DNA from 4 places in the Scandinavium sp. UTDF21-P1B genome. Region 3 is predicted to be linked to each of the others. Evidence: predicted binding sites of a transcription regulator. Region 3 holds the regulator's gene; each other region holds the start of a gene.
The links. The regulator CRP, encoded in region 3, controls carbon source genes, mostly activating them, when cyclic AMP is high. The targets are predictions, from matches to a motif close to ATGTGANNNNNNTCACAT.
Positions count from the first base shown of each region.

Region 1: udp (uridine phosphorylase) is a predicted target of CRP. The motif match lies at 4,299-4,316, and genes of this name have one in related genera.
Region 2: AB1287_RS12435 (sugar transporter) is a predicted target of CRP. The motif match lies at 6,325-6,342, and genes of this name have one in related genera.
Region 4: focA (formate transporter FocA) is a predicted target of CRP. The motif match lies at 5,375-5,392, and genes of this name have one in related genera.

Region 1 is NZ_JBFLVD010000019.1:14,798-22,944, reverse strand. Features, by position in the region: gene AB1287_RS16710 (carboxylate/amino acid/amine transporter) at 1-60, shown strand, start outside; gene metR (HTH-type transcriptional regulator MetR) at 1-901, opposite strand, end outside; gene metE (5-methyltetrahydropteroyltriglutamate--homocysteine S-methyltransferase) at 1,019-3,280, shown strand; gene AB1287_RS16695 (dienelactone hydrolase family protein) at 3,379-4,185, opposite strand; gene udp (uridine phosphorylase) at 4,440-5,201, shown strand; gene rmuC (DNA recombination protein RmuC) at 5,340-6,791, shown strand; gene ubiE (bifunctional demethylmenaquinone methyltransferase/2-methoxy-6-polyprenyl-1,4-benzoquinol methylase UbiE) at 6,859-7,614, shown strand; gene ubiJ (ubiquinone biosynthesis protein UbiJ) at 7,627-8,147, shown strand, end outside.
Region 2 is NZ_JBFLVD010000015.1:48,018-56,164, reverse strand. Features, by position in the region: gene glsB (glutaminase B) at 1-454, opposite strand, end outside; gene AB1287_RS12460 (methyl-accepting chemotaxis protein) at 509-2,098, opposite strand; gene sad (succinate-semialdehyde dehydrogenase) at 2,261-3,646, opposite strand; gene ptrR (putrescine utilization regulator PtrR) at 3,750-4,628, shown strand; gene AB1287_RS12445 (PhzF family phenazine biosynthesis protein) at 4,625-5,413, opposite strand; gene AB1287_RS12440 (PhzF family phenazine biosynthesis protein) at 5,413-6,213, opposite strand; gene AB1287_RS12435 (sugar transporter) at 6,417-7,610, shown strand; gene bla (class A beta-lactamase) at 7,649-8,147, opposite strand, start outside.
Region 3 is NZ_JBFLVD010000018.1:292,838-300,984, forward strand. Features, by position in the region: gene ppiA (peptidylprolyl isomerase A) at 113-685, shown strand; gene AB1287_RS16480 (YhfG family protein) at 792-959, shown strand; gene AB1287_RS16485 (putative adenosine monophosphate-protein transferase Fic) at 949-1,551, shown strand; gene pabA (aminodeoxychorismate synthase component 2) at 1,583-2,146, shown strand; gene argD (bifunctional acetylornithine/succinyldiaminopimelate transaminase) at 2,226-3,443, shown strand; gene AB1287_RS16500 (YccS/YhfK family putative transporter) at 3,447-5,519, opposite strand; gene crp (cAMP-activated global transcriptional regulator CRP) at 5,579-6,211, opposite strand; gene AB1287_RS16510 (OsmC family protein) at 6,518-6,922, shown strand; gene AB1287_RS16515 (phosphoribulokinase) at 7,017-7,883, opposite strand; gene AB1287_RS16520 (YheU family protein) at 7,920-8,138, opposite strand; gene AB1287_RS16525 (hydrolase) at 8,135-8,147, opposite strand, start outside.
Region 4 is NZ_JBFLVD010000011.1:142,037-150,183, forward strand. Features, by position in the region: gene AB1287_RS07210 (MFS transporter) at 1-86, shown strand, start outside; gene AB1287_RS07215 (LysR family transcriptional regulator) at 170-1,066, shown strand; gene pflA (pyruvate formate lyase 1-activating protein) at 1,166-1,906, opposite strand; gene pflB (formate C-acetyltransferase) at 2,125-4,407, opposite strand; gene focA (formate transporter FocA) at 4,459-5,316, opposite strand; gene ycaO (30S ribosomal protein S12 methylthiotransferase accessory factor YcaO) at 5,716-7,482, opposite strand; gene AB1287_RS07240 (DUF421 domain-containing protein) at 7,620-8,147, shown strand, end outside.

The sequences.
Region 1 (8,147 bases), on a different contig from region 3:
GCTCCGCGTTCCGCACAAACGGCAGATGATCGCAGGCGTGGTTCCGCGCTGAGCGAATAAACGCTTCCGTTACCGGCTGGCGCTGCTCGCCGTCGCGCACCGCAGCATACAGCCGGCTCCACAGACCTTCGCCCAGGGTTTTGGTGACCACCAGACCCTGGCGCTCAAAACTTTCCACCACCCAGTGCGGCAGAGCCGCAATGCCCATCCGCGCCGCTACCATCTGAATCAGCAGCAGCGTGTTATCGACGCTCTTCAGCGACGGGCTGACGCCTGCTGGTTGCAGAAAGTGCCGCCAGATATCAAGCCGTTGGCGCTGCACCGGGTAGATCAGCAGCGTTTCGCTGGCGATATCTTCCGGCGTAATACGGGTTCGTGACGCCAGCGGGTGCTCCGGGGCCAGCACAAGACGCACTTCATAATCGAACATCGACGAATAGTGCAGGCCACTGCGCGGCAGGATGTCGGAGGTCAGCACAACATCCAGCTCGCCCTGCTGAAGGGCTGGCTGTGGGTCGAACGTCACGCCGGATTTGAAATCCATCTCCACCTGCGGCCAGGCTGCGCGGAAGTTCTCCAGCGCGGGCGTCAGCCACTGAATGCAGCTGTGGCACTCAATGGCGATACGCAGAGTCGTTTGCTGCGGTTCATTGCAGGCCTGTAAAGCACGGCCGATTTGCGGCAATACCTGATTCGCCAACTGCAAAAGGATCTCGCCCTGCGGCGTAAAGCGCAGCGGCTGGCTTTTACGTACGAACAGCCGGAAGCCAAGGCGCTGTTCCAGATCGCTGAACTGGTGTGAAAGCGCCGACTGCGTCTGGTGCAGCATTGCCGCTGCTGCCGCAAGCGAGCCGCTGTTCCGCAACGCCTGCAGCGTTTTCAGGTGTTTAATCTCGATCATGAAAGTCCTTCACTTCGGCATGAAAATGTTGCGCTTGAGGAATATACAGTAACCGCCAATTATGGATGTGTAAACATCTGGACGTCCAAATAACAAATTTCCTCAAGGGGCAACGACATGACTATCAAAAACCATACCCTCGGATTTCCTCGCGTTGGTCTGCGCCGCGAGCTGAAAAAAGCTCAGGAAAGCTACTGGGCAGGCAACATTTCCCGTGAAGAGCTGCTGAACACCGGGCGTGAGCTGCGCACCCGTCACTGGCAACAGCAGAAAGACGCCGGTGTGGATTTACTGCCGGTGGGCGATTTCGCCTGGTACGACCATGTTCTGACCACCAGCCTGCTACTGGGCAACGTGCCGGCTCGTCATCAGAACAAAGACGGCTCAGTGGATATCGACACTCTGTTCCGCATCGGTCGCGGTCGTGCGCCAACCGGCGAACCAGCCGCAGCCGCTGAAATGACTAAGTGGTTTAACACCAACTATCACTATATGGTGCCGGAATTCACCAAAGGTCAGGAATTCAAACTGACGTGGACACAGCTGCTGGATGAAGTGGACGAAGCGCTGGCGCTCGGCCACAAGGTGAAGCCTGTGCTGCTTGGCCCGGTGACGTATCTGTGGCTGGGTAAAGTGAAAGGTGAACAGTTTGACCGCCTGAGCCTCCTGAAAGATATTCTCCCGGTTTACCAGCAGGTGCTGGCGGAGCTGGCAAAACGCGGCGTGGAATGGGTGCAAATCGACGAGCCAATCCTGGTGCTGGAACTCCCGCGCCCATGGCTCGACGCCTTCCAGCCTGCGTATGACGCATTGCAGGGCAAAACAAAACAGCTGCTGACGACCTATTTCGAAGGCGTGACGCCAAATCTGGACACCATCACCGCGCTGCCGGTGCAGGGCCTGCATGTCGATCTGGTGCATGGTAAAGATGACGTGTCTGAGCTGCACAAGCGTCTGCCTGCTGACTGGCTGCTCTCTGCGGGCCTGGTAAACGGCCGTAACGTCTGGCGTGCCGATCTGACGGAGAAATATACGCAAATTAAGGACATCGTCGGCAAACGCGATCTGTGGGTGGCTTCTTCTTGTTCTTTGCTGCATAGCCCGATCGATCTCAGCGTGGAAACCCGCCTGGATGCAGAAGTGAAGAGCTGGTTTGCCTTTGCCCTGCAAAAATGCGAAGAGCTGGCCCTGCTGCGAGATGCGCTGAACAGTGGTGATACTAAAGCCATCACAGAATGGAGCGCGCCGATTCAGGCTCGCCGTCACTCCACCCGCGTGCATAATGCGGCGGTAGAGCAGCGTCTGGCGGCGATCACCGCAAAAGACAGCCAGCGCGAAAATGCGTACGAAGTCCGTGCTGAAGCGCAGCGCGCACGTTTCAGGCTGCCAGCCTGGCCGACAACGACTATCGGCTCTTTCCCGCAGACCACTGAGATTCGCGGCCTGCGCCTGGACTTCAAAAAAGGCGCGCTGGATGCCAATAACTATCGCACCGGGATCGCTGAACATATCAAACAGGCGATTGCCGAGCAGGAACGCTTAGGTCTGGACGTGCTGGTGCACGGTGAAGCAGAGCGTAACGACATGGTGGAATACTTTGGCGAACACCTCGACGGCTTCGTCTTTACCCAAAACGGCTGGGTGCAGAGCTACGGCTCCCGCTGCGTGAAGCCGCCTGTGGTGATCGGCGACATCAGCCGCCCTGAAGCCATCACCGTTGAATGGGCGAAGTATGCGCAGTCTCTGACTGACAAACCGGTTAAAGGCATGCTGACGGGCCCGGTAACCATTCTCTGCTGGTCCTTCCCGCGCGAAGACGTGAGCCGTGAAACTATCGCTAAGCAGATCGCGCTGGCGCTGCGTGACGAAGTGGCGGATCTGGAAGCCGCAGGTATCGGCATTATTCAGATTGACGAACCGGCCCTGCGCGAAGGCCTGCCGCTTAAGCACAGCGACTGGGCGGCGTATCTGCAATGGGGCGTGGAAGCTTTCCGCATCAACGCCGCCGTGGCGAAAGACGAAACGCAAATCCATACACACATGTGCTACTGCGAATTCAACGACATTATGGATTCTATCGCGGCGCTGGATGCGGACGTGATCACTATTGAAACCTCACGCTCTGATATGGAACTGCTTGAATCGTTTGAAGAGTTTGACTACCCGAACGAAATTGGGCCGGGCGTGTACGACATTCACTCCCCGAACGTGCCAAGCGTGGAATGGATTGAAGCGTTGCTGAAGAAAGCCGCTCAGCGTATTCCGGCCGAACGCCTGTGGGTGAACCCGGACTGCGGTCTGAAAACGCGCGGCTGGCCTGAAACCCGCGCTGCACTGGCGAACATGGTGCAGGCGGCGCAGAATTTGCGTCACGCGTAGTGGAGATGAATTGCCGGGCGACGCCATTGCTTGCCCGGCCTACAAGGACGTTGAAATCATCCCAGGCCCGGTAAGGCGTAACCGCCACCGGGCTTTTTTTACGCTTTTTTATCGCCGTACTGGCTGAACCACGCCAGCATACGCTGCCAGCCATCTTTGGCGGATTCTTCATGGTAGCTCGGGCGATAATCTGCATTAAACGCGTGCCCGGCATCCGGGTAGACGACGATCTCGGCTTTCGCATTGGCGGCCCGCAGCGCCTGGCGCATGGTCTCCACGCTCTCAAGTGAAATACCCGTGTCCTGCCCGCCATACAGGCCAAGCACCGGGGCGGTGAGGTCAGTGGCGACATCAACCGGATGCTTGGGGGAATTCAGGGACTTTTCGCCCACCAGTTTGCCGTACCAGGCCACCGCAGCCTTCAGTTGCGGGTTGTGGGCGGCATAGAGCCAGGCAATTCGCCCGCCCCAGCAGAAGCCGGTGATCAGCAGGCGATTGGCGTCACCGCCGTTGCGTGAAGCCCAACTGGCGACGTGATCTAAATCGGACAGCACCTGCGCATCCGGCACCTTCGTTACCAGCTCGCTGAACAGGGTAGGGATATCGGCGTAATCGTTCGGGTCGCCCTGACGGAAGTAGAGCTCAGGTGCAATCGCCAGATAGCCTTCGTTCGCCAGTCGGCGGCAGACGTCGCGAATGTGTTCATGCACGCCAAAAATCTCCTGCACCACAATGACCACCGGCAGCGGGCCGCCGGTATTTTTGGGGCGGGCGTGATAAGCAGGCATGTTCTCGCCGCGGGAAGGAATAGAGGTTTCTCCCGCGACGATAGCATCGTCAGGCGTGTGAACGATGGTCGAGGCGTGAGGGGCCGCAGCAGGTGCAAAGCCAGTTTTTTCAGTCATGGCATTCTCCGTACCAATAATTAGCGCAGTGGTAAATATAGTCCGCAGGTTGACGATTCACAGTGCCAGAAAACGGCTATCTTATGTGCAGTGCTCATCGTTATCGCTTGTTAATGTGATGTAAATCACTTTTATAAAGAAAATCAATGCAAACATTTTCATCCATAGTGATGGGTGTCACTAAAATGTGCCTGAAGCTTCGGTAAAGTGCGTTTTTGCTTCTGCTGATAAACCGATCCAGAGAGGAGTTTTTTATGTCTAAGTCTGATGTTTTTCATCTCGGCCTCACCAAGAACGATTTACAAGGGGCAACGCTCGCGATCGTCCCGGGTGATCCGGAGCGTGTGGAAAAGATCGCCGCGCTGATGGATAAGCCGGTTAAGCTGGCATCGCACCGTGAATTCACCTCCTGGCGTGCAGAACTCGATGGTAAACCCGTTATCGTCTGCTCAACCGGTATCGGCGGCCCGTCCACCTCTATCGCGGTGGAAGAACTGGCTCAGCTTGGTATCCGCACGTTCCTGCGCGTGGGTACCACTGGCGCCATTCAGCCAAACATCAACGTTGGTGATGTGCTGGTGACGACCGCATCCGTTCGCCTTGATGGCGCAAGCCTGCATTTTGCGCCGATGGAATACCCGGCGGTGGCTGACTTTGCCTGTACTACCGCGCTGGTCGAAGCGGCGAAATCCGTTGGCGCAACCACCCATATCGGCGTGACCGCTTCTTCCGACACCTTCTATCCGGGTCAGGAGCGTTACGACACCTTCTCTGGTCGCGTAGTCAGCCGTTACAAAGGCTCCATGGAAGAGTGGCAGTCGATGGGCGTGATGAACTACGAGATGGAGTCCGCCACTCTGCTGACCATGTGCTCCAGCCAGGGCCTGCGCGCCGGGATGGTTGCGGGCGTTATCGTCAACCGCACCCAGCAAGAAATCCCTAATGCGGAAACGATGAAGAAAACGGAAAGCCACGCGGTCAAAATCGTGGTCGAAGCGGCCCGTCGTCTGCTGTAGTTTTCCTCTCTTCGATAAAAGGCCGACGCGTTCGGCCTTTCTTTTTGCGTATTGCCTCGCAGGAAAGACCTTTCCAACTGGACGTTTATACAGCACAATTCTATGTTGTGCCGGTAAGTCGTTGACGCAGGGGGAGCGGTGGACATTTCAATCATCATTAGCGCAGTGGTAGCACTGCTTGTCGGGGGCGTGTTTGGCTGGTTAGCCACAAAATCCCATGCGGACAGGCAGCGGGCCGATTTCCTTGAAGATCGCCACGAGCTGGAAATGGAGCTCAGCGCGGCCAGACAACAGCTGGCTCAGCATGCCCACTGGCGCGACGAGTGTGAATTGCTGAACAACGAGCTGCGCAGCCTGCGGGATATCAATGCCTCGCTGGAAGCCGATCTGCGTGAGGTGACTACCCGTCTTGAATCCACTCAGCAGCATGCCGAAGACAAAATCCGCCAGATGGTCAACAGCGAACAGCGCCTGAGCGAGCAGTTTGAAAACCTCGCTAACCGTATTTTTGAGCACAGCAATCGCCGAGTGGATGAGCAAAATCGCCAAAGTCTGCACGGCTTGCTGACGCCGCTGCGTGAACAGCTTGATGGTTTCCGCCGCCAGGTCCAGGACAGCTTTGGTAAAGAGGCGCAGGAGCGCCATACGCTGGCCCATGAAATTCGTAATCTTCAGCAGCTGAACGCGCAGATGGCGCAGGAAGCCGTCAACCTCACTAAGGCGCTGAAAGGCGACAATAAAACCCAGGGGAACTGGGGCGAAGTCGTGCTGACTCGCGTGCTTGAAGCGTCCGGACTGAGGGAAGGGTACGAATACCAGACTCAGGTCAGCATCGAAACCGAAGCTCGTGCACGTATGCAGCCCGACGTCATTGTGCGCCTGCCGCAGGGTAAAGACGTGGTCATCGACGCGAAAATGACCCTGGTCGCCTACGAACGCTATTTTAACGCCGAAGATGAATACTCCCGTGAGTCGGCGCTTCAGGAGCATATCGCGTCTCTTCGCAACCATATTCGCCTGCTGGGGCGTAAAGACTATCAGCAGCTGCCGGGGCTGCGTTCGCTCGACTACGTGCTGATGTTTATTCCGGTTGAGCCCGCTTTTCTGCTGGCAATTGACAGGCAGCCGGAGCTCATTACTGAAGCGCTGAAGAACAACATCATGCTGGTCAGCCCCACCACGCTGCTGGTGGCGCTGCGCACCATAGCTAACCTTTGGCGCTACGAGCATCAGAGTCGTAACGCGCAGCAAATTGCCGACCGTGCAAGCCGCCTGTACGACAAAATGCGCCTGTTCGTGGACGATATGTCCGCCATTGGCCAGGGGCTCGATAAAGCGCAGGATAACTATCGTCAGGCGATGAAAAAGCTCGCTTCAGGGCGTGGAAATCTGCTGGCGCAGGCCGAATCGTTCCGCGATTTGGGCGTGGAGGTGAAGCGTGAGATTAATCCGGAACTGGTTGAACAAGCTACTGCTGAAGAGGCTGCTTTTGACGCTGAGCGTAAGGCGCTAAATGATAGCGAAGAGAATTTATTCGCGCCGGACGCGCCGCCTGATGATGCGTCTGTACGGGTGTCGCGGCACGGTTGAGGCGTAGGGGAAATGCGCTCAATCTGTTACACTCCGGGGAATCTTTTCTTCAAAGGCAGGCATTGAGATGGTTGAGGATTCACAGGAAACGACGCACTTTGGCTTCCAGACGGTTGCCAAATCGCAGAAAGAGGACATGGTGGCACATGTATTCCATTCTGTTGCCGCTAAATATGATGTCATGAACGACCTGATGTCGTTCGGGATCCATCGCTTGTGGAAGCGCTTCACCATCGACTGCAGCGGCGTGCGCCGTGGGCAAAAAGTGCTGGATCTGGCAGGCGGTACGGGCGACCTGACGGCAAAATTCTCACGCCTCGTCGGTGAAACCGGAAACGTGGTGCTGGCAGACATTAACGCCTCCATGCTCAAGATGGGCCGTGAAAAGCTGCGCAACATTGGCGTGATTGGCAATGTGGAATACGTTCAGGCCAACGCTGAAGCACTGCCGTTCCCCGATAACACCTTTGATTGCATCACCATCTCTTTTGGCCTGCGTAACGTCACTGATAAAGATAAAGCGCTGCGTTCCATGTATCGCGTGCTGAAACCAGGCGGACGCCTGCTGGTGCTGGAATTCTCCAAACCCATTATCGAGCCGCTGAGTAAAGCCTACGATGCCTACTCCTTCCACGTGCTGCCGAAAGTCGGCGAAGTGGTGGCAAAAGATGGCGAAAGCTATCGCTATCTGGCGGAATCTATCCGCATGCATCCGGATCAGGAAACCCTGAAAGCGATGATGCAGGACGCTGGTTTTGACAACGTCGATTACTACAATCTGACGGCCGGTATCGTCGCCCTGCATCGCGGCTATAAGTTCTGACAGGAGTCCGCCATGCCTTTTCAACCGTTGGTCACCGCAGGCATTGAGGGTGCGCTCAACACGTTTCTGTGGCGCGAACGCGCGCTGCAGCCGGCCCGGCAGCGTTTGCTGGGCAAAGTGTTGCGTATTGAGCTTAAAGAGTTCACCTCTCCGCTGGTGTTGGCATTCAGCGCGCAGCAGATTGACGTGTTGAGCGCCTGGGAAGGCGAGGCGGACTGTACCGTCAGCACCCGCCTCGGCGTGCTGCCGCAGTTGCGTAATCGCCAGCAGCTGACAACTCTGATTCGCTCGGGCGATCTTGAAGTCCAGGGCGATCTCCAGGTGGTGCAGAACTTTGTCGCGCTGGCTGATTTAGCCGAGTTTGACCCCGCAGAACTGCTGGCTCCCTATACCGGTGATATTGCGGCCGAAGGCGTCAGTAAAGTGCTTCGCGGCGGGGCGAAATTTTTGCAGCGGGGCCTGCAGCGTCAGCAGCGCTATGTGGCTGAGGCCATCACTGAAGAGTGGCGGATGGCGCCAGGTCAGCTTGAAGT
Region 2 (8,147 bases), on a different contig from region 3:
CATAGGCGATGTCGTCCACGCCAGAAAGCTCACGGACAATCTCCAGCATTCGCTGACGCGGCGCGCTGAGGCGGCTTTGCAGCATGTCGCAAACGACCAGCGCCCCGGCATTGATGAACGGATTGCGCGGGATCCCCTGCTCAATCTCAAGCTGCAACAGCGAGTTAAACGGCTGCCCGGAGGGATCTTTACCAACGCGCTGCCAAATCTCCTCTTCTTCGTAGTGATTCATCGCCACCACCAGGCTCAGGACTTTTGAGATCGACTGCACGGAAAAACGCTCCTGCGCATCTCCGGCACAGAAATACTGGCCGTCAACGGTGCTGATGGCGATCCCGAGCTTATTGCCATCCACGCAGGCGAGAGCCGGAATGTAATCCGCCACTTTGCCTTGTCCTATCAGCGGTTTTACCTCTGCCAGAATCGATGCCAGCATGTCGTTATTGATGACCATTGCCACAGTTGCTCCTTGCCCGCAGGCCTTTTTCGGCCTGCGAGTATAGCAGCGTCAGGCCGGCAGGCGAAAGCGCATTACCGCCTGCATCAGCTGCTGTGCGCTGGTTTCAAGGTGGCGGGATGACGCCGCGCTGGCCGTCACCAGGTCGCCCGTTTTCCCGGCGACCTGATTAAGGGAATGCAGCTGACGCGTTACCTGATGAATATTTTCGCCCTGATTGAGCGTGGCCTGTGAAATCTCCGTCAGTAGCGTACTCAGATTGCTCACCAGCTGCGTCACCTGCTGCAGGTTATCTTCCAGTCGCCCGACCGCCTGTGAGCCCTCTTCAATTCCCTGCAAGGAGTGGTTGATGAGACCCTGAATAGTCTGCGTCGATTCGCTGCTCTGTCGGGCCAGCAGCCCAACTTCTCTGGCCACTACCGCGAAGCCGCGCCCCTGGTTGCCCGCATGAGCCGCTTCAATCGCCGCATTGAGCGCCAGAATATTGGTCTGAAACGCCACGCTGTCGATCATCGCAACGATCCCTCGCATTTCGGCGGAACGCGCCACGATTGCCTGCATGGAAGCGTTCACCGTGACCATCATGCGATCGCCGCCCGCCACCATCTGACTCGCCTCCTCCGCCCGCTCACGGGCGAGCCCCGCATAGCCGGCGTTCCCTTCCACATGCGATTCCAGTGAGGCAATATGACGCGTCACGTCGTCAAGCTCCTGCGTCTGCTTTTCTGCCTGCAGGGAGAGCGCCTCATTGCTCTGCGCCAGACGCGAAACATTACCGGTAATCGATCCGGTGGCATCGCTGACCTGGGCCACGAGCCGTTGCAGACCGCTTTGCATATCGGCAAGCGTAGTGCTGATTTGCGCCACCTCACGGTTTACCTGCGAAACTTGCGGCAACGGCTGAGAGAGATCGCCATCAGCCAGGCTTTTAATATGCGTGATTAAACGTCGCAGCGGCACGATCACCCAGCGCGACATCCCACGCCACATCAGCAGAGCCACCACAAGTAAAGCCGCCGGGGCCAGCATAAACAGCTGCTGGAGATGCGTAAGACTTGCCATCAGGGATTCACGCCCCTCTGAAGCTTGCCGTTCACTGGCGGCCTGAAAGCGGGCGTAGTTGTCGTTAAACTCGCTCTGGAAAGCCTGCACCGGCACGGCAAAAAAGGCATCGATGGATTGCGTCTTTTGCAGGCCGTTAAGCTGCTCTTCAATAGCGCCATAAAACTGCTTATAGCTGTCGATCAAAGCTTCATCCCGCGGCGGGCTCATTGCCAGCCACGCCTGCCAGGCTTTTTGCGAGACCTTAAGACTCGCGCGTGCATCCTGCAGCAAGCCATCAGAGCTGCCCACCGAGCCTGTTTCTTTATCCTGCATGAAATAGACGCCCGCGCGATTGAGCAGATCGCTTGCCGCGAGCAAAGACACGCGAGCCCGATCGACGTGGACCTGCTGCAAATGTGCTCTTTGATTATGCTGCTCGCTCAGGCGTGCATTATGCAGCGACCAGGAGAGCAAAAACGAAGAGGCTATTTGCAGCGCGCAGAACAGCCCAATGATGGTAAACACGCCGGCAAGTAAACCAAAATGCTGCGGGAAAAAGCGACGGAGAAAACGACGAGGAATTTGTATTAAGTTCATAATTTTCATCTATAACAACATGTTAGACACGAGTGTACGAAATGAAAATGACAGAACCATGACAGGAAAGGTGTGGGATGTGGCTGGCGGCGCCGCTGCTTACCGGGCCTGCAATATTGTAGGCCCGGCAAGCCTGCGCCGCCGGGCAAAGGATTCAGAGAATCAGTGACGATCCTTCCACACGGTTTGCACATTACAGAACTCGTGCAGACCAAAATGCGACAGTTCGCGGCCGAAACCGCTTTTCTTCACGCCGCCAAACGCCACGCGGGCATCCGAGGCGCTGTAGCCGTTGATGAACACGCCGCCGCACTCCAGCTCGTCAGCAAAGCGCTGCGCCAGCTTTTCATCCGCCGTGTAGACGGTTGCCGACAGGCCGAAGTCGCTGTCGTTCGCCAGCGCCAGAGCATGCTCAGCATCGCGGGCGACGGTAATTGCCGCAACCGGGCCAAACATCTCCTGACGGAAGGCCGTCATGGATGGCGTGACGTTGCCTAACACCGTCGCCGCGTAGTAGTTGCCCTTCCCGGCTATCTTCTCGCCGCCGAGCAGCAGGGTCGCGCCCTCTTCCAGTGTGGCCGTCACCTGGTTGTGCAGTTCATCACGCAGATCGTACCGGGCCATAGGACCGAGATAGTTTTGCTCGTCTTCCGGATTGCCCATTTTGAGCTTCGCAGCCGCAGCCACAAACTTCTCAGTGAAGGCATCAGCAATACCGGCTTCGACGATAAAACGTTTCGCGGCGGCGCAGACCTGCCCGGTATTCTGATAACGGCCAACTACCGCCGCTTTAACTGCCTCATCAATATCGGCATCGTTAAGGACGATAAACGGATCGGATCCGCCCAGTTCAAGCACGCATTTTTTGAGCGCCGCACCGGCCTGCGCGCCAATCGCCTTCCCGGCACGCATGCTGCCGGTCAGCGTGACGGCGGCAACACGCGGGTCGTTAATCATCTGCGATACACCGTCATTGGTGGCATTCACCCAGCCGAACACGCCAGCAGGAATGCCCGCTTCCGTGAAGATCTCACCAATCAGCTTCGCACTGCCCATCACGTTTGGGGCGTGCTTCAGCAGGTAGCTGTTACCGGCCAGCAGAATCGGCACAGCGCCGCGCATTACCTGCCAAAGCGGGAAGTTCCACGGCATCACCGCCATAATCGGCCCAAGCGGACGATATTCGATCACTGCTTTGTTCTGCTCGACCTGAGTCGCTTCGGTGGCAAGCATCGCCGGGCCGTGCTCTGCATACCAGTCGCAGAGATTGGCTGACTTGGCCACTTCACCCCGAGCCTGTGCAATCGGCTTGCCGATTTCACGGCTGATGAGCAGTGCCATCTCTTCGGCGTGCTGGCGGAGCACAGCGCCAACCTTGCGCAATGCATCTGCACGTTCCGCCACGGGAGTGCGTTTCCACTGGCGGAACCCAGAATCGGCCAGCGCTACGGCCTGGTTAACTTCTTCGCTTGTCGCCCACGGCAGACTGAAAAAAGTCTCGCCCGTTGCCGGGTTGAGGGAGATAGCGTGAGTTGCAGGTGATGTCATTTTGTTCTCTCTGTTCAGTGAGGCTGTTGCCTGATACTGCCCCACTCTGCTATTTATGAATAATGAATAATATTAACCACCCTATTCACAATATGAGAACGCAATGGATTTGACCCAGCTTGAGATGTTCAACGCCGTCGCGCAGACCGGCAGCATTACCCAGGCCGCGCAGAAAGTGCATCGCGTGCCCTCAAACCTGACAACCCGTATTCGTCAGCTGGAGGCCGATCTGGGGGTTGAGCTGTTCATTCGTGAGAATCAGCGCCTGCGTCTTTCCCCTGCCGGGCACAGCTTTCTGCGCTACAGCCAGCAGATTTTAGCCCTGGTGGATGAAGCGAGGATGGTGGTTGCCGGAGATGAGCCTCAAGGACTGTTTTCGCTCGGCTCGCTGGAAAGTACCGCCGCGGTGCGTATTCCGCCGACGCTGGCGTTATATAACCAGCGCTATCCGAAGATTCAGTTCGATCTGGCAACCGGCCCGTCGGGTACAATGATTGACGGCGTGACGGAAGGCAGGCTCAGCGCCGCTTTTGTCGACGGCCCTGTGGTGCATCCAAATCTTGAAGGCGTACCGGTCTATCAGGAAGAGATGATGATCGTCGCGCCAAAAGGTCACCCGCAGGTCACGCGGGCCAGCGACGTCAACGGCACCAGCATTTACGCCTTTCGCGCTAACTGCTCCTACCGCCGTCATTTTGAAAGCTGGTTCCACGCAGACCGCGCGACGCCCGGACGCATTCATGAGATGGAGTCCTATCACGGCATGCTGGCGTGCGTGATTGCTGGCGCGGGGCTGGCGATGATCCCCCGCAGCATGCTGGAAAGCATGCCGGGACATCATCAGGTGGATGCCTGGCCGCTGGCCGAAAAATGGCGCTGGCTGACCACCTGGCTCGTCTGGCGACGCGGTGGCATGACCCGCCAGCTTGAGGCGTTTATTACCCTGCTGGATGAAGCGCAGCCTTCCGATACACAAGCTTAACGCAGCAGGATCTTGCCCTGCATCCAGGTGACCGCCGTGCCGCTCATCTGCACGCGGTCACCCCGGAGTTCACAGCGCACATCGCCGCCGCGTGCCGAAACCTGACGCGCCAGCATGGTCGTTTTCCCGAGCTTTTCACTCCAGTAGGGAATCAGCATCGTGTGCGCCGAGCCCGTGACCGGATCTTCAGGCACCGCCACGCCCGGCGAGAAGAAGCGGCTGACAAAATCGTACTTATCATCGCCCTTCGCCGTCACGCAAACTTTGTGTTCATCCGGGAGCATGGCAGCGAAATCAGGCATAAGCGCCTCGACCTGCTCACGATTATCCAGCTCAATGAGCCAGGCGCGCCCCTTGCGTGCGTGGCGATAGTGCGTAACCCCAAGCGCTTTCAGCATATCAGGCGGTGGCGTCAGTTCTGCCGTTTGTCCTGCCGGGAAATCGAGCGTCATCCATTCCCCATCGCGACTGACCGTCAAACGACCAGAGGCGGTATCAAAATGAATGCGCGCATCCGGGTAATCGAGATGGTTAAAGATGACATGCGCGGTGGCAAGCGTAGCGTGACCGCACAGATTGACCTCCACGAGCGTGGTGAACCAGCGCAGTTCGAAGCCGCCTTTCGCCGGAATAAAGAAAGCCGTTTCGGATTGATTGTGCTGCTGCGCCATTTGCAACATCTGGTCGTCCGGCAGCCAGCGCTCAAGCGCGCAGACGGCGGCAGGGTTTCCGGTAAAATTATTCTCGCTGAAGGCGTCGACCAGCCAGACGGGGAGCGTTTGCATCACATCTCTCCTTCACGCAGAAAAACGCTGCCGATCAGATAAGTGGTCGCCTGCCCGCCAATCAGCACACGATCGCCCTTCCATTCGCAGCGCAGCTCACCACCTCTGGCGGAAACCTGGCGGGCCATCATCTGCGTTTTGCTCAGTTTCTCCCCCCAGTAGGGAATCAGCATACTGTGCGCCGAGCCGGTAACAGGATCTTCCGCCACGCTTTCGCCCGGGCAGAAGAATCGACTCACGAAGTCATGCTTATCGCCCGGTGCCGTCACGCAGACCATTTTGCCAAGCGGCAGCATGGCATGGATATCGGGCGTGAGCGCCTCCACCTGCTGCTGATTGTTCAGCACCAACAGGTAATCCCGAGCGACACGTACTTCTTCATAGTTTTCAATGCCAAGCGCCTTCAGCAGAAGCGCAGGCGGATCCGCGGGTTCCGTTTTCCACGCCGGGAAATTGAGCGTCAGCCAGTCGCCGCTGCGGGTGACGATCAGCTCGCCAACAAAACGGGTAGAGAAACGGATTTCCGTATGGGGATAATCCAGAAATTCAAAAATAACGTGGGCGCTGGCAAGCGTGGCGTGACCGCAGAGATTGATTTCCCCCTGAGTGGTGAACCAGCGTAGCTCGAAGCCGCCGTCGGTTCGCACAAAGAAGGCGGTTTCTGACTGGTTATGCTCCTGCGCCATCTTCAGCAAAGTCGCATCCGGCAGCCACTCCACAAGCGGGCAAACTGCCGCCGCATTGCCGCCAAACGTGCGGTCGCTGAAGGCATCTACCATGTAAAACGGAATTTCCTGCATAGTCTCTATCTTTTGTTTTTATAACGACTTAGCAACATTAATAGCGCCTTTGGCGGCAAAATACGAGCCCCCTTTCGGAGGATGACGCATCTTCGGCCACAAGCTTCCGTTATGCGATCTCAGTCACAAAACGATTGTGTTTTGCACAACGATGGTTTTAAGATCGCCTTCTCTTCCTCCCGCAAACCATCAAGACAAGTGCTATGACAACAAACACAGTCTCCCGCAAGGTCGCGTGGCTGCGCGTGGTTACCCTTGCCATCGCCGCCTTTATTTTCAACACCACTGAGTTTGTCCCGGTAGGACTGCTGTCTGATATTGCCCGTAGTTTCTCAATGGAAACCGCGCAGGTTGGCATCATGCTGACCATCTACGCCTGGGTCGTGGCGCTGATGTCCCTGCCGTTTATGCTGCTCACTAGCCAGATGGAGCGCCGTAAGCTGCTGATCGGGTTATTTGTGTTATTTATTGCAAGCCATGTACTCTCTTTCCTGGCGTGGAATTTTAACGTGCTCGTAATTAGTCGTATCGGCATCGCATTCGCCCACGCGGTATTCTGGTCGATTACCGCATCGCTGGCTATCCGGCTTGCTCCGGCCGGGAAACGCGCGCAGGCGCTTAGCCTGATCGCCACCGGCACGGCGCTGGCGATGGTGCTTGGCCTACCGATTGGTCGCGTCGTTGGGCAGTATTTCGGCTGGCGTACGACCTTCTTTGTTATCGGCCTCGGCGCGCTCATCACTCTGATGGCGCTGATCAAACTGCTACCGAAGATACCGAGCGAGCATTCCGGTTCGTTGAAAAGCCTGCCGCTGTTGTTCCGCCGCCCGGCGCTGATGAGCCTCTATTTACTGACCGTCGTCGTCATCACTGCCCATTACACGGCCTACAGCTATATCGAACCTTTTGTGATTAACGTCGCCGGGTTTAACGCCAACTTCGCCACCTTGCTGCTGCTTACCCTTGGCGGTGCGGGCATTATCGGTTCAATCGTGTTCGGTAAGCTGGGTAACCGTCATGCTTCATCACTCGTCAGCGGTGCCATCGCCCTGATGACGGTCTGCCTGGTGCTGCTGCTGGCTGCGGCGCAAAGCGAACTACACCTGACTCTCCTGAGCATTGTGTGGGGTATTGCCATTATGGTGATCGGTCTTGGAATGCAGGTGAAGGTGCTGGCGATTGCACCCGATGCCACGGACGTGGCGATGGCGTTGTTTTCGGGGATCTTTAACATCGGGATTGGCGCAGGTGCGCTGGTCGGGAATCAAATAAGTCTGCACTTATCCATGGCCGATATTGGCTATATCGGCGCGGTGCCCGCGCTGGCCGCACTTATCTGGTCGGTGATTATTTTCCGCCGCTGGCCGGTGGCGCTCGAGGAACAACCGCAGCAGTAAAAAAAGGTGGCGTTTGCCACCTTTTTCTTTCTACCAGCTTACCAGTGTTTAATCAGCGCATCGCCAATCTCTGCAATCTGAGCATTACGCTCGTTCATCGTGGCCTGGGTCTCGGTTAAGTAAATCACCACAATGCGTGAAGGTTTTCCGTCAGGCCCCATCGCCGCCACGATGCCACGAGCGCCGCGCTCACCCGCCCCGGATTTGTCGGCAATAAACCATCCCTGAGGAAGCACTGAGCGCAACAGTGGCCCCGCGACTTTGTCCGCTGTCATCCAGTTGATTAATTGCTTTTGCGAGGCGGCAGTCAGCACATTACCGGTTAAAAGTTGACGCAGCGTCTGCGCCATATGCTCCGGGGTCGTTGTATCACGGCTATCGCCAGGTAGCGCCTCGTTCAGTTCAGGCTCCCAACGGTCGAGGCGCGTTACATTGTCACCCGCTTTACGCAAGAAATCGGTGAGCTTTTGCGGGCCACCAATGGCCTTAAGCAGCAAATTCGCCGCTGTGTTATCGCTCATGGTGATGGCGGCTTCA
Region 3 (8,147 bases):
GTTACAACTGTTTCTGTTACGTAAACTTGAGTAAAAGGCTGGTCTGCGAGTCGAGAGCCTTTTAGAATCAAGCGATTCGCAGACTCTCTCGTTCCCGTTTTAAGGAATTCACATGCTCAAATCTACTCTGGCTGCCGTGGCGGCTGTATTTGCACTTTCGGCCGTTTCCTCTGTGGCACTGGCCGCAAAAGCCGACCCGCACGTCCTGCTGACAACGTCTGCCGGTAATATTGAGCTTGAGCTGAACAGCGAAAAAGCGCCTGTTTCCGTGGAAAACTTTGTGAACTACGTCAACAGCGGGTTTTACAGCAATACCACGTTCCACCGCGTGATCCCGGGCTTTATGATTCAGGGCGGCGGCTTTACCGAACAGATGCAGCAGAAGCAGCCGAACCCGCCGATTAAGAACGAAGCCGACAACGGCCTGCGTAATACCCGTGGCACCATCTCCATGGCGCGTACCGCCGACAAAGACAGCGCAACCAGCCAGTTTTTCATCAACGTGGCGGACAACGCTTTCCTCGATCACGGCCAGCGTGATTTCGGCTATGCGGTATTTGGTAAAGTTGTGAAAGGGATGGATGTGGCCGATAAGATTTCTCAGGTGCCTTCTCACGACGTTGGCCCGTACCAGAATGTGCCGACAAAACCTATAGTTATCCTCTCTGCAAAAGTTCTGCCGTAAATCTGTCCTGTGCGGGCTGCCGAGCCCGCTCTGTGCTGGCCTTTCTGCGTAACCTGAAATTGCTGCTTATACTTGTGGCAAAAGGGGAACCGTCAGGGAGGTCCAGATGAAAAAGCTTACCGATAAGCAAAAATCCCGCCTCTGGGAGAAGACCCGTAACGCTAATTTCCAGGCCAGTCGCCGTCTGGAAGGCGTTGACACGCCGTTAGTGACGCTGAGCAGCGACGAGGCGCTGGCGCGCATTGAGGAACTTCGGAGGCACTATGAGCGATAAAATCGGTGACGATCGCGATCCTTACCTCTATTCCGGCCTCAATGTTATGCGCAATCGTCTCGGTATTCATGAGGCGCACCGACTGGAACAGGCCGCCTACGAGTTAACATCGCTTCGTGCGGCAACACTGGGTCTTGGTCCAGCCACTCGTGGCCTGCCCTGGCTCTGCGCCATTCACCAGCAGCTCTATCAGGACGTGTTTGACTGGGCCGGGAAATATCGGGAAGTCGATATCTATCAGGGCGACACGCCGTTCTGCCATTTCGCCTGGATTGAAAAAGAGGGCAATGCGCTGATGCGTGACCTCGAAGAAGAGGCATATCTGACGGGGCTTGGGCGCGAGGAGTTTGTCGCCCGGCTGGCGCATTATTACTGCGAAATAAATGTTCTGCATCCGTTCCGTCTTGGGAATGGCCTGGCGCAACGCATCTTCTTTGAGCAACTGGCCATCCATGCCGGATACGTGCTGCACTGGGGCGATATCTCACCGGATGCCTGGAGCCAGGCGAACCAGAGCGGGGCGATGGGGGATTTGCAGCCGCTAATAACGCTGTTTGCTAAAGTGGTCAACGAAGCGCAGGAAACTGGGTAGAATAGCGCGGTTTGATGTCACCGGAGCCGCCATGATCCTGCTTATTGATAACTATGATTCGTTTACCTGGAACCTTTACCAGTATTTTTGTGAGCTCGGTGCAGAGGTGCTGGTCAGGCGTAACGATGACATCACGCTGGATGAAATAGCTGCGCTTGCTCCGACTAAAATCGTCATTTCTCCCGGCCCCTGCACGCCGGATGAATCCGGTATTTCGCTGGAGGTAATCCGCCACTATGCCGGCAAAACGCCCATTCTTGGCGTCTGTCTGGGTCATCAGGCCATTGCCCAGGTCTTTGGTGCCACCATCGTGCGCGCAGCAAAAGTTATGCACGGGAAAACCTCCCCGATTACGCACAGCGGCCAGGGCGTTTTCAGCGGACTGAATAACCCACTCACCGTCACGCGCTACCATTCTTTGGTCATCGATCCGCCAACTCTTCCACCTCTCTTTGACATCAGCGCCCGTAGCGACACCGGTGAAATTATGGGGATTCGCCATCGGGAATGGGACCTTGAGGGCGTTCAGTTCCATCCCGAAAGCATTCTCAGTGAGCAGGGGCACAGGCTGCTGGAAAACTTCCTCCTGCGATAATACGCCTTGCCATGGTGTGATTTATTATGCATATTTCGTGATTATATTTTCATAATCATTGCTGCGTAAGAGGATTGTCATGGCGACTGAACAAGCTGCAATTACCCGTGCCACGTTTGATGAAGTGATCCTGCCTATTTATGCCCCGGCAGAATTTATCCCGGTGAAGGGCAAAGGTAGCCGCATCTGGGATCAGCAGGGCAAAGAGTACGTTGATTTCGCCGGGGGAATTGCGGTGACCGCGCTGGGGCATTGTCATCCCGCGCTGGTCGAAGCGCTGAAAACTCAGGGCGAAACGCTGTGGCATACCAGCAATGTGTTCACCAATGAACCCGCATTGCGCCTGGGCCGTAAGCTTGTGGCTGCCACGTTTGCCGAACGCGTGGTGTTTATGAACTCCGGCACTGAAGCCAATGAAACGGCCTTCAAGCTGGCGCGCCATTATGCCTGCGTACGCCACAGCCCGTTCAAAACCAAAATCATTGCTTTCCACAACGCGTTCCATGGCCGCTCGCTGTTTACCGTGTCGGTTGGCGGACAGCCAAAATATTCTGACGGCTTTGGGCCGAAGCCCGCCGATATCATTCACGTGCCGTTCAACGATCTGCACGCGGTGAAAGCGGTGATGGATGACCATACCTGTGCGGTTGTTGTGGAGCCTATTCAGGGTGAAGGTGGCGTTATGGCGGCCACGCCGGAGTTCCTCAAAGGGCTGCGCGCGCTGTGCGACGAACATCAGGCTTTGCTGGTGTTTGATGAAGTGCAGTGCGGCATGGGGCGTACCGGCTCGTTGTTCGCTTATCAGCATTACGGCGTGACGCCGGACATCCTTACCAGTGCTAAAGCGCTGGGTGGCGGCTTCCCGGTTAGCGCAATGCTTACCACTGAAGAGATTGCCAGCGCATTCCATGTCGGCTCACATGGTTCGACCTACGGCGGTAATCCGCTGGCGTGCGCGGTGGCTGAAGCGGCGTTCGATATTATCAATACCCAGGACGTGCTGAACGGCGTGAATGCCAAACGCGAACTTTTTGTGAAGCATCTTCAGCAGATTGACGCTGAGCTGGACGTATTCAGCGACGTGCGCGGTATGGGCCTGCTGGTTGGCGCCGAGCTGAAGCCGCAGTACAAAGGGCGGGCGCGTGATTTTCTGCACGCTGCGGCGCATGAGGGCGTGATGGTGCTCAATGCTGGGCCGGATGTGATGCGCTTCGCGCCATCGCTGGTGGTGGATAACGCAGATATCGAAGAAGGGATGAAACGCTTTGCTGCGGCGGTTAAGAAGATAGTGGGATGATTTTTATGCCCGACGCTTCAACCAAATCCCATGATGTGGACGCTGGCGCCATGCCACCGACGAAATGGTGTGCATGGTGCTGAGGTGGCCCAGAATCCGCTGTAAATGCTGCTCCACGGTGCTTAACGGCCCGTGGGTCAGCACCTCCGCTGACTCCATGATGTTCGTATCTCCGCTACCGCCCGGCTCGTCATACTCCAGCCGCTGCTGACAGCGCTGCAGCGCAATTTCACAGGACTGTAAATAGCGCTCCGCCAGATCTTCCGTCAGCATGTTGTGCTCGCGCGCAAGCGTGGTCATCGCGTTGATGTGCTCAACGATGAACTGGCTGTGCGTCACCCACAGTTTCATATCTGCCAGATAGTGAGAGTTGAAGCCGGGCTCCTGCATCGCCTGATTTAGCGAGTTAAACAGCGCGTTGTGCGCCTGATTCACCCGCATACGTTGATACGCCAGCGCGGGTGCCTGCGGGTCGTTGCTGAGGATGAGGCGAATGGCTTCCTGATCCGCTTCCAGCGCCTGCTGGGCATTCTTTCGCAGCAATCCGCTTTGCCACTGCGGCCAGAGCCAGACCATGCCACCAAAGGCAATCAGGCAGCCTATCAGCGTGTCGATCAGGCGGGCGACAATGAACTGATCGCCATTCAGCGTCAGCAGCTGAATGGTATACACCGCGGTGACCGTAAAACCGACGGTCGCCCAGCCGTAGCTTTTACGGATAATCAAATAGCTCACCAGCGTAATAATCAGCATGGCCGCCAGCGCGTAGCCTTCAGGGGCATGAAAGTGCAATGTGATACCGGCGATGGTCAGCCCGGCAAGCGTGCCTGCTGCGCGGTGAAAAATTCGTACCCTCGTTGCGCCGTAGCCGTTCTGCGTGACCAGAAGAACCGTCATCAGGATCCAGTAAGGTTTGGGCAGGTGCAACGCGGACCCCATCAGGCTGGCGATGCTCAGCATGACGCTGATGCGCGCCGCATTGCGCAGTGCAGCTGATTTTAGTGACAGATAACTTTTCAGCGCGGCAAACAGCGGCAGGCGTCGCTCGTTATCAGCCATCAGGTTGCGTGGGTAGAGCGGTCTTTGCATGCGTAGTACCCGCGCAATGCGGCCAAAGTGCCAGACGCAAAACTGCCCGACGGGATTATCCGGATGCTGGCGGGCGATCTTTTCCAGCGCGCCGATCTGCTTATCCATGCTAAAGCGTAGCGGAAAGCGGTGATACAGAATGTCATCGGCCATCACCCGCAGACGTGCGGCGATGGTTTGTGCGTTCCAGCGGATCACCGCTTCGGCGTGGCTACGCTCGACCAGCTTTTGCACCTCGGCGGGCTGATGCAGGCTGACGGAGATGTGCTCCTGTAAATCGAGCCCCATCTGAAAGGCGCGCAGCAGGCGTTTATAATCGTGGTTTTTGTTAGCGGCGAGCATATGCAGCTGCTGATAGCACTGGGTAATGAGATCAACGGCCTTTTGCTGGCGAGTCAGCAGCGGTGGCAACGCTTTTTCCGGATCGGTGTGCTGGGTCAGCAGGCTGTATTTGGCTTCGCAGTAATCGGCCAGCTGGCGGTAAAGCAGGCTCAGGGACTCGCGCAGGGGCTGTTCGCGCCACATCCAGAACCAGAACCAGTTAAACAGCCCGTACCACAGCGTGCCCAGCGCGTAGATAAGCAGCGGCTGCCAGACAGGCATGTTACCCGCGAGGCTCAACGTAAAAATCGAGGCGATCAGCGATGCGGGCAGCAGACGCGCATGCAGCGAACTGATTTCGGCGGTAACGCCCAGGGTCATTGCCAGGACGGTCAGAATTAAGGGCAGCGGCACGGTGTGTGCCAGCAGCAGCTGTACCGCCAGGCTGCATCCGGCAAACAGCGAACCACCAACAATCAGGCGTTTAAAGAAGCGCTTGTGGGGCGTGTCGAGACCGGCAATGTTGCAGCAGGCCGGGACTAAGGAGAACAGCAGACCGTACTTGAGATACCCCAGCACCAGGCCGATAGCCACAGGGGTGCATAACACCAGGGTTTGCCGCAGTGCGTAGTTAATTTCCGGGTGATAAATTAGCCTGCGCCACATAGCAATAGCAGTAGAGACAAAAACGGCGTACTGCAGGAGCAATACGCCGTCAAGCGAACTTAGCGGGTGCCGTAAACGACGATGGTTTTGCCGTGCGCGGAGATCAGGTTCTGATCTTCCAGCATTTTCAGGATACGGCCAACGGTTTCACGGGAGCAGCCCACGATCTGACCGATTTCCTGACGGGTGATTTTGATTTGCATACCGTCCGGGTGGGTCATGGCATCGGGCTGTTTTGCCAGGTTCAACAGCGTCTGCGCGATACGACCGGTAACGTCGAGGAAGGCAAGGTTACCTACTTTTTCAGAAGTGACCTGCAGGCGACGTGCCATCTGAGAAGAGAGGCGCATCAGAATATCCGGATTCACCTGGATAAGCTGACGGAATTTTTTATAGGAAATTTCAGCCACTTCACAGGCGGTTTTCGCCCGGACCCATGCACTACGCTCCTGGCCTTCTTCGAACAGGCCAAGCTCACCGATGAAATCGCCCTGGTTGAGGTAAGAGAGAATCATCTCTTTGCCTTCTTCGTCCTTGATGAGTACTGCCACAGAGCCTTTCACGATGTAGTACAGCGTTTCTGCTTTTTCACCCTGGTGAATCAGCGTGCTCTTGGAGGGGTACTTATGAATATGGCAATGAGACAAGAACCATTCAAGGGTAGGGTCTGTTTGCGGTTTGCCAAGCACCATGCGCGGTTATCCTCTGTTATAAGCTGACTCCAGCGGCAGACACGACACTGCCACTGGCTTTGCATTCATATCCTTCCCTGTACCTGGGAAGTCGGCTGTCGGATTTGACTGCAGCCTGTTGTCTGATGTCCTCTGCATACATGCATTACTTCAATGTATTACTGTAGCATCCCGACTGTTTTAGCATAGCTTTTGCCGCGTGTCTCCTGGTGTCTCGCTTCAGCATGACGCACGTCGCCTTCCGTTGCGAGATTTGTTATGTGCGCGTAATCTGTCAGGAAAATTGCAACTCTGGAGTTAACAATTATGCAAGCGCGTGTGAAATGGGTTGAAGGCTTAACCTTCCTCGGTGAGTCAGCTTCTGGCCACCAGATCCTGATGGACGGCAACTCCGGGGATAAAGCGCCAAGCCCGATGGAAATGGTGCTGATGGCAGCAGGGGGGTGCAGTGCGATAGACGTTGTTTCCATCCTGCAAAAGGGCCGTCATGACGTGACGGACTGTGAAGTGAAGCTCACTTCAGAGCGTCGCGAGGAAGCGCCGCGCCTGTTTACCCACATCAACCTGCACTTCATCGTGACCGGTAAAGATCTGAAAGAAGCTGCGGTATCGCGTGCGGTGGATCTGTCTGCGGAAAAATACTGCTCTGTGGCGCTGATGCTGGAGAAAGCGGCGAAAATCACCCACTCGTTTGAAGTGGTGGAAGGGTAATGCCCTCTACGGCCTGATGCCCTCACCCCGATCCTCTCCCCGTGGGAGAGGGAGCAAACATTAAAAACCTTCTCTTCAGAGAAGGTTTTGCAATTTATATCGCCCGACCTTCTATTAACCGCTCGACCAGCGGCGTCATAATCAGCTCCATCGCCAGCCCCATCTTCCCGCCCGGCACCACCAATGTATTCATGTGAGAAATGAATGAGCCCTGCAGCATCGCCAGCAGCCAGGGGAAATCAATGTCGCCCAGGTTCTGGAAATGGATCACCACAAAGCTTTCATCCAGCGACGGGATGCTTTTGGCGGCAAACGGGTTTGAGGTATCTACTGTCGGTACGCGCTGGAAGTTGATATGCGTGCGGGAAAACTGTGGGGTAATGAAGTTGATGTAGTCTTCCATGGAGCGGACGACGGAATCCATTACCGCTTCACGCGAATGCCCGCGCTCGCTCATATCGCGGGTAAGTTTCTGGATCCACTCGAGGTTCACAATAGGCACGACGCCGACCAGCAAATCGACGTGTTTCGCCACATCATGTTGAGGCGTCACCACGCCGCCGTGCAGCCCTTCATAAAACAGCACGTCGGTGGGTTCTGGAAGCGGCTGCCACGGCGTAAAGGTGCCCGGTACCTGATTCCACGGTACGGCTTCGTCATAGGTGTGCAGATATTTTCGTGACTGGCCTCGCCCGCTCTGGCCGTAGGTGAGAAACGTCTGCTCCAGCAGGCCGAAGTCGTTAGCGTCCGGGCCGAAATAGCTGATGTGGCGACCCATATCGCGGGCTTTGCGGATGGCCATGTCCATTTCGGGGCGGGTATAGCGGTGAAAGCTGTCGCCTTCGACTTCCGCGGCCTTCAGGTTGAGCTGGGCGAAGATTTTACGGAAGGCGAGGCTGGTGGTGGTAGTTCCTGCGCCGCTGGAGCCCGTTACGGCGATCACCGGGTGTTTGGCAGACATGACGACTCCCTGAATCAGCAATAGTGATGAGTATAGTCAGCCGTGGAATTGAGTGCGGGGGAGGATATTCACCGTTTCGTGCAGTTCGGACCACACCAGAACGACGTCCCCACGCTGCAATTGTTGTTTTACATCGGCGACTTTATCTTCAAGCGAACGTTCATGTTCACCATAATCGGTGCCTTCGCGCAACACAAAGGTTTCAATCAGATTATCAAGCGTTTCGGGAGCCAGATCCTGCCAGGGGATAATCATGCCACTTTC
Region 4 (8,147 bases), on a different contig from region 3:
TGATGATTGCCTGCGTTTCGTTTATTTACCTGCTGATGCTGCTGCGTAAAGCCGGACATCACCCGACGCCAGTGGCGCACGCCTGAAGAAAAAAGCCTGTCGAATGACAGGCTTTTTTCTTTGCCCGCTCTTCGGTAAGGTGTCGTTTCCCCGCAAAAAAGGACGCCTGATGGAACTGCTACGCTTTACGCTTGCTCAGATTGAAGCCTTCGCCTGCGTGTGTGAGAGCGGAACGCTCACCCAGGCCGCAAGGAAGCTGAAAAAAGACCGGACGACGGTGAGCGAGTTACTGGATTACCTGGAAGTTGATCTTGGGTACACGCTGTTCGATCGCTCGACACGTCCGTTAACCCTGACGCCACAGGGGCAGCTTCTTTACCGCCAGGCCCGGCTGTTTTTGCATGAGGCTGAAGCGTTCTCCCGCATTGCCAGACAGATTCCCGACAGCATCGAGACGCATCTTACGCTGTGCTATGACCTGTTTACTCCTCGTGCGCTGTTGCTTCAGCTTGCAGAGCAGCTACGTGCCCGGCATATCCAGCTGGACATGATTGCCTGCGAGCGCGTGCAGGCTGAACAGTGGCTGGACGAGGGGAGCGTTGACCTGGCGCTGTTTCAGGCGATGAACCGTTCCGTCAACGACCATCTGCACTGGCGGGCGGTTGGCAGCGTTTCACTCGCCGTTTACGCCCGTGAAGGCTACTTCTCTAAGCAGCCCGTCTCGCTCCTGCATCTGGCCTCCAGGCCTCAACTGATGCCATTTCGCGATCTCCCGCCTTCGCTGGCTGGACGGTTGCAAATTGCCGACAATTTAATTCACGTTAATGAGATCTCGCTGCTGGAAGGCCTGTTGCAATCCGGTACAGGTTGGGCATTTCTGCCGGATCATTTCTCAGCTGAGCGGCTTAAAGGTGTGATGCGGGTGGAAACGGCAATGGGTGATAACGGGTTGACGCATCCCTTAGTGGCGTTGTGGAAACCTGGCGTGATTAACGCGTCAGTGCTGAGCCAGGTCCTGAGCATCATGGAGAAAGAGCTTTTGTCAGGTGGTGCTGCGCTTACCTGACCAACGGAATGCGTGCATTGGGAAGGCGGATGCAGGCCGGGTAAGCGTTAGCGCCACCCGGCGATGCCCGGCAAACAGAGAGTCGCCGGGCAAAAAGATTCAGTACATGACCTTGTGACCATACTGCTCGAGGATCCCCTTGACGCGTTCCATGGTCTCTTTCTTCGGCGGGTGAACGCCATCAAGCTTGTACTCTTCGCCCATTGCCACCCACTTATGTTTCCCCAGCTCGTGGTAGGGCAGCAGCTCGATTTTTTCGACGTTGCCCATATCACGGGTGAATTCACCGAGACGATGGGCGGAGTCGTCATCGTCGGACCAGCCGGGAACCACGACGTAGCGGATCCAGACGTTGATATTCTTGTTCGCCAGATAGCGGCAAAATTCCAGCGTGCGGTGGTTTGAGACGCCAACCAGGTTCTGGTGGATCTCGTCGTTCATCTGCTTGAGGTCGAGCATCACCAGGTCGGTGACCTCCAGCAGTTCGTCGATCACCGGATCGTAGCGACGGACAAAGCCGTTGGTGTCGAGACAGGTATGAATGCCTTCTTTGCGGCAGGCGCGGAACCAGTCACGCACAAACTCAGCCTGCAAAATGGCTTCGCCGCCGGAGGCCGTAACGCCGCCGCCGGACGCATTCATAAAGTGGCGATAGGTCACCACTTCTTTCATAAGCTCTTCGACCGTGATTTCTTTGCCGCCGTGGGTATCCCAGGTATCGCGGTTGTGGCAGTACAGGCAGCGCATCAGGCAGCCCTGGAAGAAGGTGATAAAGCGGATCCCCGGGCCATCGACGGTGCCACAGGATTCAAAGGAGTGAATGCGACCAATTACTGACATTGCGGTGTTTTCTCCAGATACGGCCCATCCGGGGCCAGTGTATGCACAGCTCAAAACCGGCTGTGTTAAGTCTGTTTTGGCAGAGATCCATACCCGATAGTGAAAGTATAGATGGCTGGCAAAGCAGGCTGGGGCAGGAGAGGAGTTGTTAAAAAGGCCCCACGGGTGTGGAGCCTTTATTGTACGCCGATTACTGCGTAATTTCAGTCAAAATCCAATTACATGGTCTGAGTGAAGGTACGGGTAATAACGTCCTGCTGCTGTTCTTTGGTCAGGGAGTTGAAGCGTACCGCATAACCAGAAACACGGATGGTCAGCTGAGGATATTTCTCAGGATGTTCCATCGCATCGAGCAGCATTTCACGGTTCATGACGTTCACGTTCAGGTGCTGACCACCTTCGATGGACGCTTCGTGATGGAAGTAACCGTCCATCAGGCCTGCCAGGTTAGTCTTACGTACTTCGTCGTCTTTACCCAGTGCGTTTGGCACGATAGAGAAGGTGTAAGAGATACCATCTTTCGCGTAAGCAAACGGCAGTTTAGCAACGGAAGTCAGAGAGGCGACAGCACCTTTCTGGTCACGACCGTGCATTGGGTTAGCACCTGGGCCGAATGGCGCGCCAGCACGACGACCGTCTGGGGTGTTACCGGTTTTCTTACCATAAACCACGTTAGAGGTGATGGTCAGAACAGACTGAGTCGGAATAGCGTTACGGTAGGTAGTGAGTTTCTGAATTTTCTTCATGAAACGTTCTACCAGATCAACCGCCATGTCATCAACGCGGGAGTCGTTGTTACCAAACTGCGGGTATTCGCCTTCGATTTCGAAGTCGATAGCCAGACCGTCTTCGTCACGAATTGGTTTAACTTTTGCGTATTTGATAGCAGACAGGGAGTCAGCCGCAACGGACAGACCTGCGATACCACATGCCATGGTGCGAACCACGTCACGGTCGTGCAGCGCCATCAGAGAGGCTTCATAGCTGTACTTGTCGTGCATGTAGTGAATCACGTTCAGCGCAGTGACGTACTGTTTAGCCAGCCAGTCCATGAAGTGATCCATACGGTCCATGACTTCGTCGAAGTTCAGAACGTCGCCTTTGATTGGTTCAGATTTAGGACCAACCTGCATTTTTAGTTTTTCATCAACGCCGCCGTTGATTGCGTACAGCATGGTTTTCGCGAGGTTAGCGCGAGCACCGAAGAACTGCATTTGCTTACCAACAACCATTGGGCTTACGCAGCATGCGATAGCGTAGTCGTCGTTGTTGAAGTCCGGACGCATCAGGTCATCGTTCTCATACTGCAGAGAAGAGGTATCGATGGACACTTTCGCGGCGAATTTCTTGAAGTTCAGAGGCAGTTTTTCAGACCACAGAACGGTGATGTTTGGCTCCGGAGAAGGACCCATGGTGTACAGGGTATTCAGGAAGCGGAAGCTGTTTTTGGAGACCAGAGTACGGCCATCAACGCCCATACCACCGATAGATTCAGTTGCCCAGATTGGGTCACCGGAGAACAGCTCATCGTATTCTGGGGTACGCAGGAAGCGAACCATACGCAGCTTCATGACCAGGTGGTCAATCATTTCCTGAGCGTCTTGCTCGGTGATTTTGCCTGCTTTCAGGTCACGTTCGATGTAAGCATCCAGGAAGGTGGATACGCGACCGAAGGACATTGCAGCGCCGTTCTGAGATTTAACTGCGGCCAGGTAGCCGAAGTAGGTCCACTGAATGGCTTCCTGAGCGTTGGTTGCAGGACCAGAGATGTCGCAGCCGTATTTTGCTGCCATTTCTTTGATCTGACCCAGCGCACGGTGCTGCTCAGAGATTTCTTCGCGCAGACGGATAGTGGCTTCCAGGTTTACGCCGTTTTCCAGGTCAGACTGCAGGGACAGGAACTGTGCGTATTTGTCTTTCAGCAGGAAGTCGATACCGTACAGCGCAACGCGACGGTAGTCACCGATGATACGGCCACGGCCGTAGGCATCTGGCAGACCGGTCAGAACGCCGGATTTACGGCAGTTCAGAATGTCTTTGGTGTAGACATCGAAAACGCCCTGGTTGTGGGTTTTACGATAGTCAGTGAAGATTTTTTTCAGCATCGGGTCCAGTTCGCGATCGTACGCTTTGCAGGAACCTTCAACCATTTTAATACCACCGAACGGGATAATCGCACGTTTCAGTGGCGCTTCAGTTTGCAGGCCAACGATCTTCTCAAGGGCTTTGTTAATGTAGCCCGCGTCGTGAGAAGTGATGGTGGACGCTACGGAGGTGTCGAAATCAACTGGAGCATGGGTGCTGTTTTCCAGTTTGATGCCTTCCATTACGCTATCCCACAGGGCGGTGGTCGCTTCGGTAGCGCCAGCCAGGAAGGATTCGTCACCTTCATATGGGGTGTAGTTTTTCTGGATGAAGTCACGTACGTTGACTTCTTTCTGCCAGTCACCTTTGGCAAAACCTTCCCAGGCTGTGGCTAACTTTTCATTAAGTTCGGACATGTAACACCTACCTTCTTATGTGGATTTTTTATTTACTGCCTGAAACAACCGTTAGTGCTGGTCGTTGCCACGCAGGTAAATGACCCAGTACGTCAACCCGACTAACAAACCACCGCCGATAATGTTACCGATTGTCACCGGAATCAGGTTATCAGTGATGAAGTTCATGACAGTCAAGTGTGAGAAATTGTCCGGAGTCGAACCGATGGCGGTCCAGAATTCCGGGCTGGCGAAGTTCTTAACGACGATACCCATAGGGATCATAAACATGTTTGCGATGCTGTGCTCAAAGCCGCTGGCGACAAACATCGCAACTGGCAGCACCATAATCATCGCTTTGTCCATCAGGCTGCGGCCGGAGTAGCTCATCCATACGGCCAGACACACCATCAGGTTTGCCAGAATACCGAGGCAGACAGCCTCAATAAAAGTATGATGCATTTTGTGGTCAGCGGTTTGCAGGACGTTCAGGCCCCATCCGCCGTTGGCGGTCATATATTCGCCAGAAAGCCACATTAGCAGAACAAACAGCAGGCAGCCAATCAGGTTACCAACATAGACGTTGAACCAGTTCTTAGCCAGTTGACCCCAGGTAATTTTGCCGCTGGCCTTCGCGACGACAATCAGCACCGTGGAAGTGAAGAGATCGGCCCCGCAGATAACACAAAGGATAAGTCCAAGTGAGAAGCAGATGCCGCCAATCAGCTTGGCAATACCAAACGGCATTCCTGCCGTGCCAGTCGTGGACGTAATGTAGAAAACGAAGGCAATGGAGATGAAGACACCCGCAGTAATCGCCAGGAAAAAGGTTTTAAGCGGTTGCTTCGTTGCTTTATAGACACCCGCTTCCTCGGCCACTTTGGCCATCTCAGCTGGGAGTAAAAGATCAAAAGGGTTGTCAGCTTTCACACTAACTCTCTCTTTATTAAGTCGGCGACGAGATACTAACAAAGCATTATAGAAGAGAAATTGATGTAGATCATATCTCGCCTGGCTTATAGGCCCGCAGAACGCGTGGTTTTTCAACGAATGCGGAGTAACTTTTTGATTATCAAAATAAAAATAAATTTTAAAATTTGCAAAATGAGTTGAATTTTCTTGCTTAACCTCCTTTAATTCAGTTAATTAAAATGGAGTAATATGCATTAAAATTAACATCCCTCGTAAGCTACTAATAATAGTGTTTACGCATAATTAACTTAATTATTACAAATTAAATAATGGGCCGTAGAAAATAAAAAAGGGCCACGCTTTGTGGCCCCGTAATATAGCGCAGGCGAATAATTTCGCCATACATTATTTGTGGTTTTACTGCTGGTCTGCCCAGAAGCTGGCTTTTGCGCGCTGCAGTTTTTCATAGGCTTTTAACAGTGACTGATGCGCCGGGAAGGCGGCCAGATCGCTGTCGACCGGCTGCAGACCGTAGAAGGCCGCTTCGCCGCTCAGGGCTGCGCTTGCCGCTTCAACTGCATCTGCGCCGTACATCCGCACGAAGGCATTCAGATACTGCAGCGGCTGGCGTTCTTCTTCCTGGGAGAGCAGAAGCAGCGTTTGCAGGCAGCGGTAATAATTGGCGCGTTCAGCGCTGAAAATAGAGGCGTTGAATTCCATGGTCCACTCAGTCCAGATCAGCGCCTGTTCCAGATCGCCGCCCGCCAGCGCCAGCATAGCTTTTAGCTCGCCGATGCGCAGAGTGTACCAGCCGTTGTCTTTTCCGGTTGCCATACCCAGCAGTTCACGAACACGGGTAAAGTCATCAAGACCCTCGTCGTCCATCTGCTCGATCAGCGCCAGATAATCTTCTTTATTCCATTCGCTGTTCGGCAGCGACAGGATAGTCTCGCGCAGGTGGCTGCCCATATTGTTATTTGCCAGCCACAGATCTTCTGCCGGATAAATATCAGACATGCCCGGCACGATAATACGGCAGGCGTATACGCTCAGGTGTTCATAGTCAGCGATATACACTTCTTTATCTTCCGCCTGGAAAATCGCCATCAGCGTGGCGAACTCTTCTTCGGTGGTGCCGGAGAAATTCCAGTCCACAAACGGATAGTCCGCATCCTGCTTAAACATATCCCAGGAGATCAGACCGCTGGAGTCAATGAAGTGCGTCTCAAGATTTGCGTGCTCAGCCACTTCTTCATCATCGAAGGTCGGTGGTGTAAACACGTCGAGATCTTTAAGACCACGACCCTGCAGCAGCTCGGTCACAGTACGCTCCAGCGCCACGCCAAAATCAGGGTGTGCGCCGAAGGAGGCGAAGCAGGTGCCGTTGGCCGGGTTAAACAGCACGACGCAAATTACCGGGTATTTACCGCCCAGGGAGCCGTCGTAGGCGAAGATTGGGAAGCCTTCAGCTTCGAGTTTGGCGATGGATTCCACCACGCCCGGGTAGCGCGCCAGCACGTCCGCAGGAATTTCCGGCAGGCTGATGCTTTCGGCGATGATGCGGTTTTTGATGTGGCGCTCGAACACTTCAGACAGGCCCTGAACGCGTGCTTCGTTAGCCGTGTTGCCAGCCGACATGCCGTTGGAGACATACAGGTTGCCAACGATGTTCATCGGAATGTAGACCGTCTCTCCGTCTGACTGACGGGTGAATGGCAATCCACATACGCCACGATCGTCATTCCCTGATTGCAGATCGACCAGCCCGCTGGCGGTGAGCTGATCGTCCGGATCGTAAAACGCGCGCAGGCGCGCATCGAGCAGGCCTTTTGGTACGTCATCATCCTCGGGCAGCGGGAACCATTTCTCATTCGGATAGTGAACGAATGGGGCATTGGCAAGGGTTTCACCCAGCCAGAAATCTGCGAAGAAATAGTTGGTGGACAGACGCTCGAAGTATTCACCGAGCGCAGAGGCCAGGGCTGCTTTTTTTGTTGCACCTTTGCCGTTGGTAAAGCACAGCGCGCACTCTTTATCACGAATATGCACGGACCACACGTTCGGCACCGGGTTCAGCCAGGAGGCTTCTTCAATATTGAAACCGAGGTCCGTCAGTTTTTGCTGGAAGCGGGCGATGGAGTCTTCCAGTGCGGCGTCTTTGCCGGGAATAAAGGTTTGGGTCATGGCAGTCACTTTTGTCGTACGGAAAGCGCGCAATGATACGGGTTTTGCGTGTCAGGCGCTATCGTCCCGGCGTCGTCGGCGAAAATAAAAGAGTCAGCTACGCTTAAAGGCAGTAACCTCCTGTTCAGGCAGAAAAAATGCAAGCGTTCGATCTTCACCGTATGGCTTTTGACAAGGTACCCGTGGATTTTCTTGCGGAAGTGGCGCTGCGCAGTCTCTATACCTTCGTGCTGGTGTTTCTGTTTCTAAAAATAACCGGTCGGCGCGGCGTCCGACAAATGTCATTGTTTGAAGTACTGATTATCCTGACGCTGGGCTCGGCGGCGGGCGATGTTGCGTTTTACGATGACGTTCCTATGTTACCCGTGCTGATCGTATTCGTTACGCTGGGGATACTGTACCGGCTGGTGATGTGGCTGATGTCACACAGTGAAAAGCTGGAAGATCTGCTGGAGGGAAAACCGGTGATCGTTGTTTCTGATGGCGAACTGGCCTGGGAAAAACTGCGCGCGGAAAACCTGACGGAGTTTGAGTTTTTCATGGAGCTACGCCTGAACGGTATCGAACATCTCGGGCAGGTAAAGCGGGCGATTATGGAAACCAACGGCCAGATCAGCGTCTATTACTTCAGTGATGAGGACGTGAAACCCGGTTTGCCGATTTTG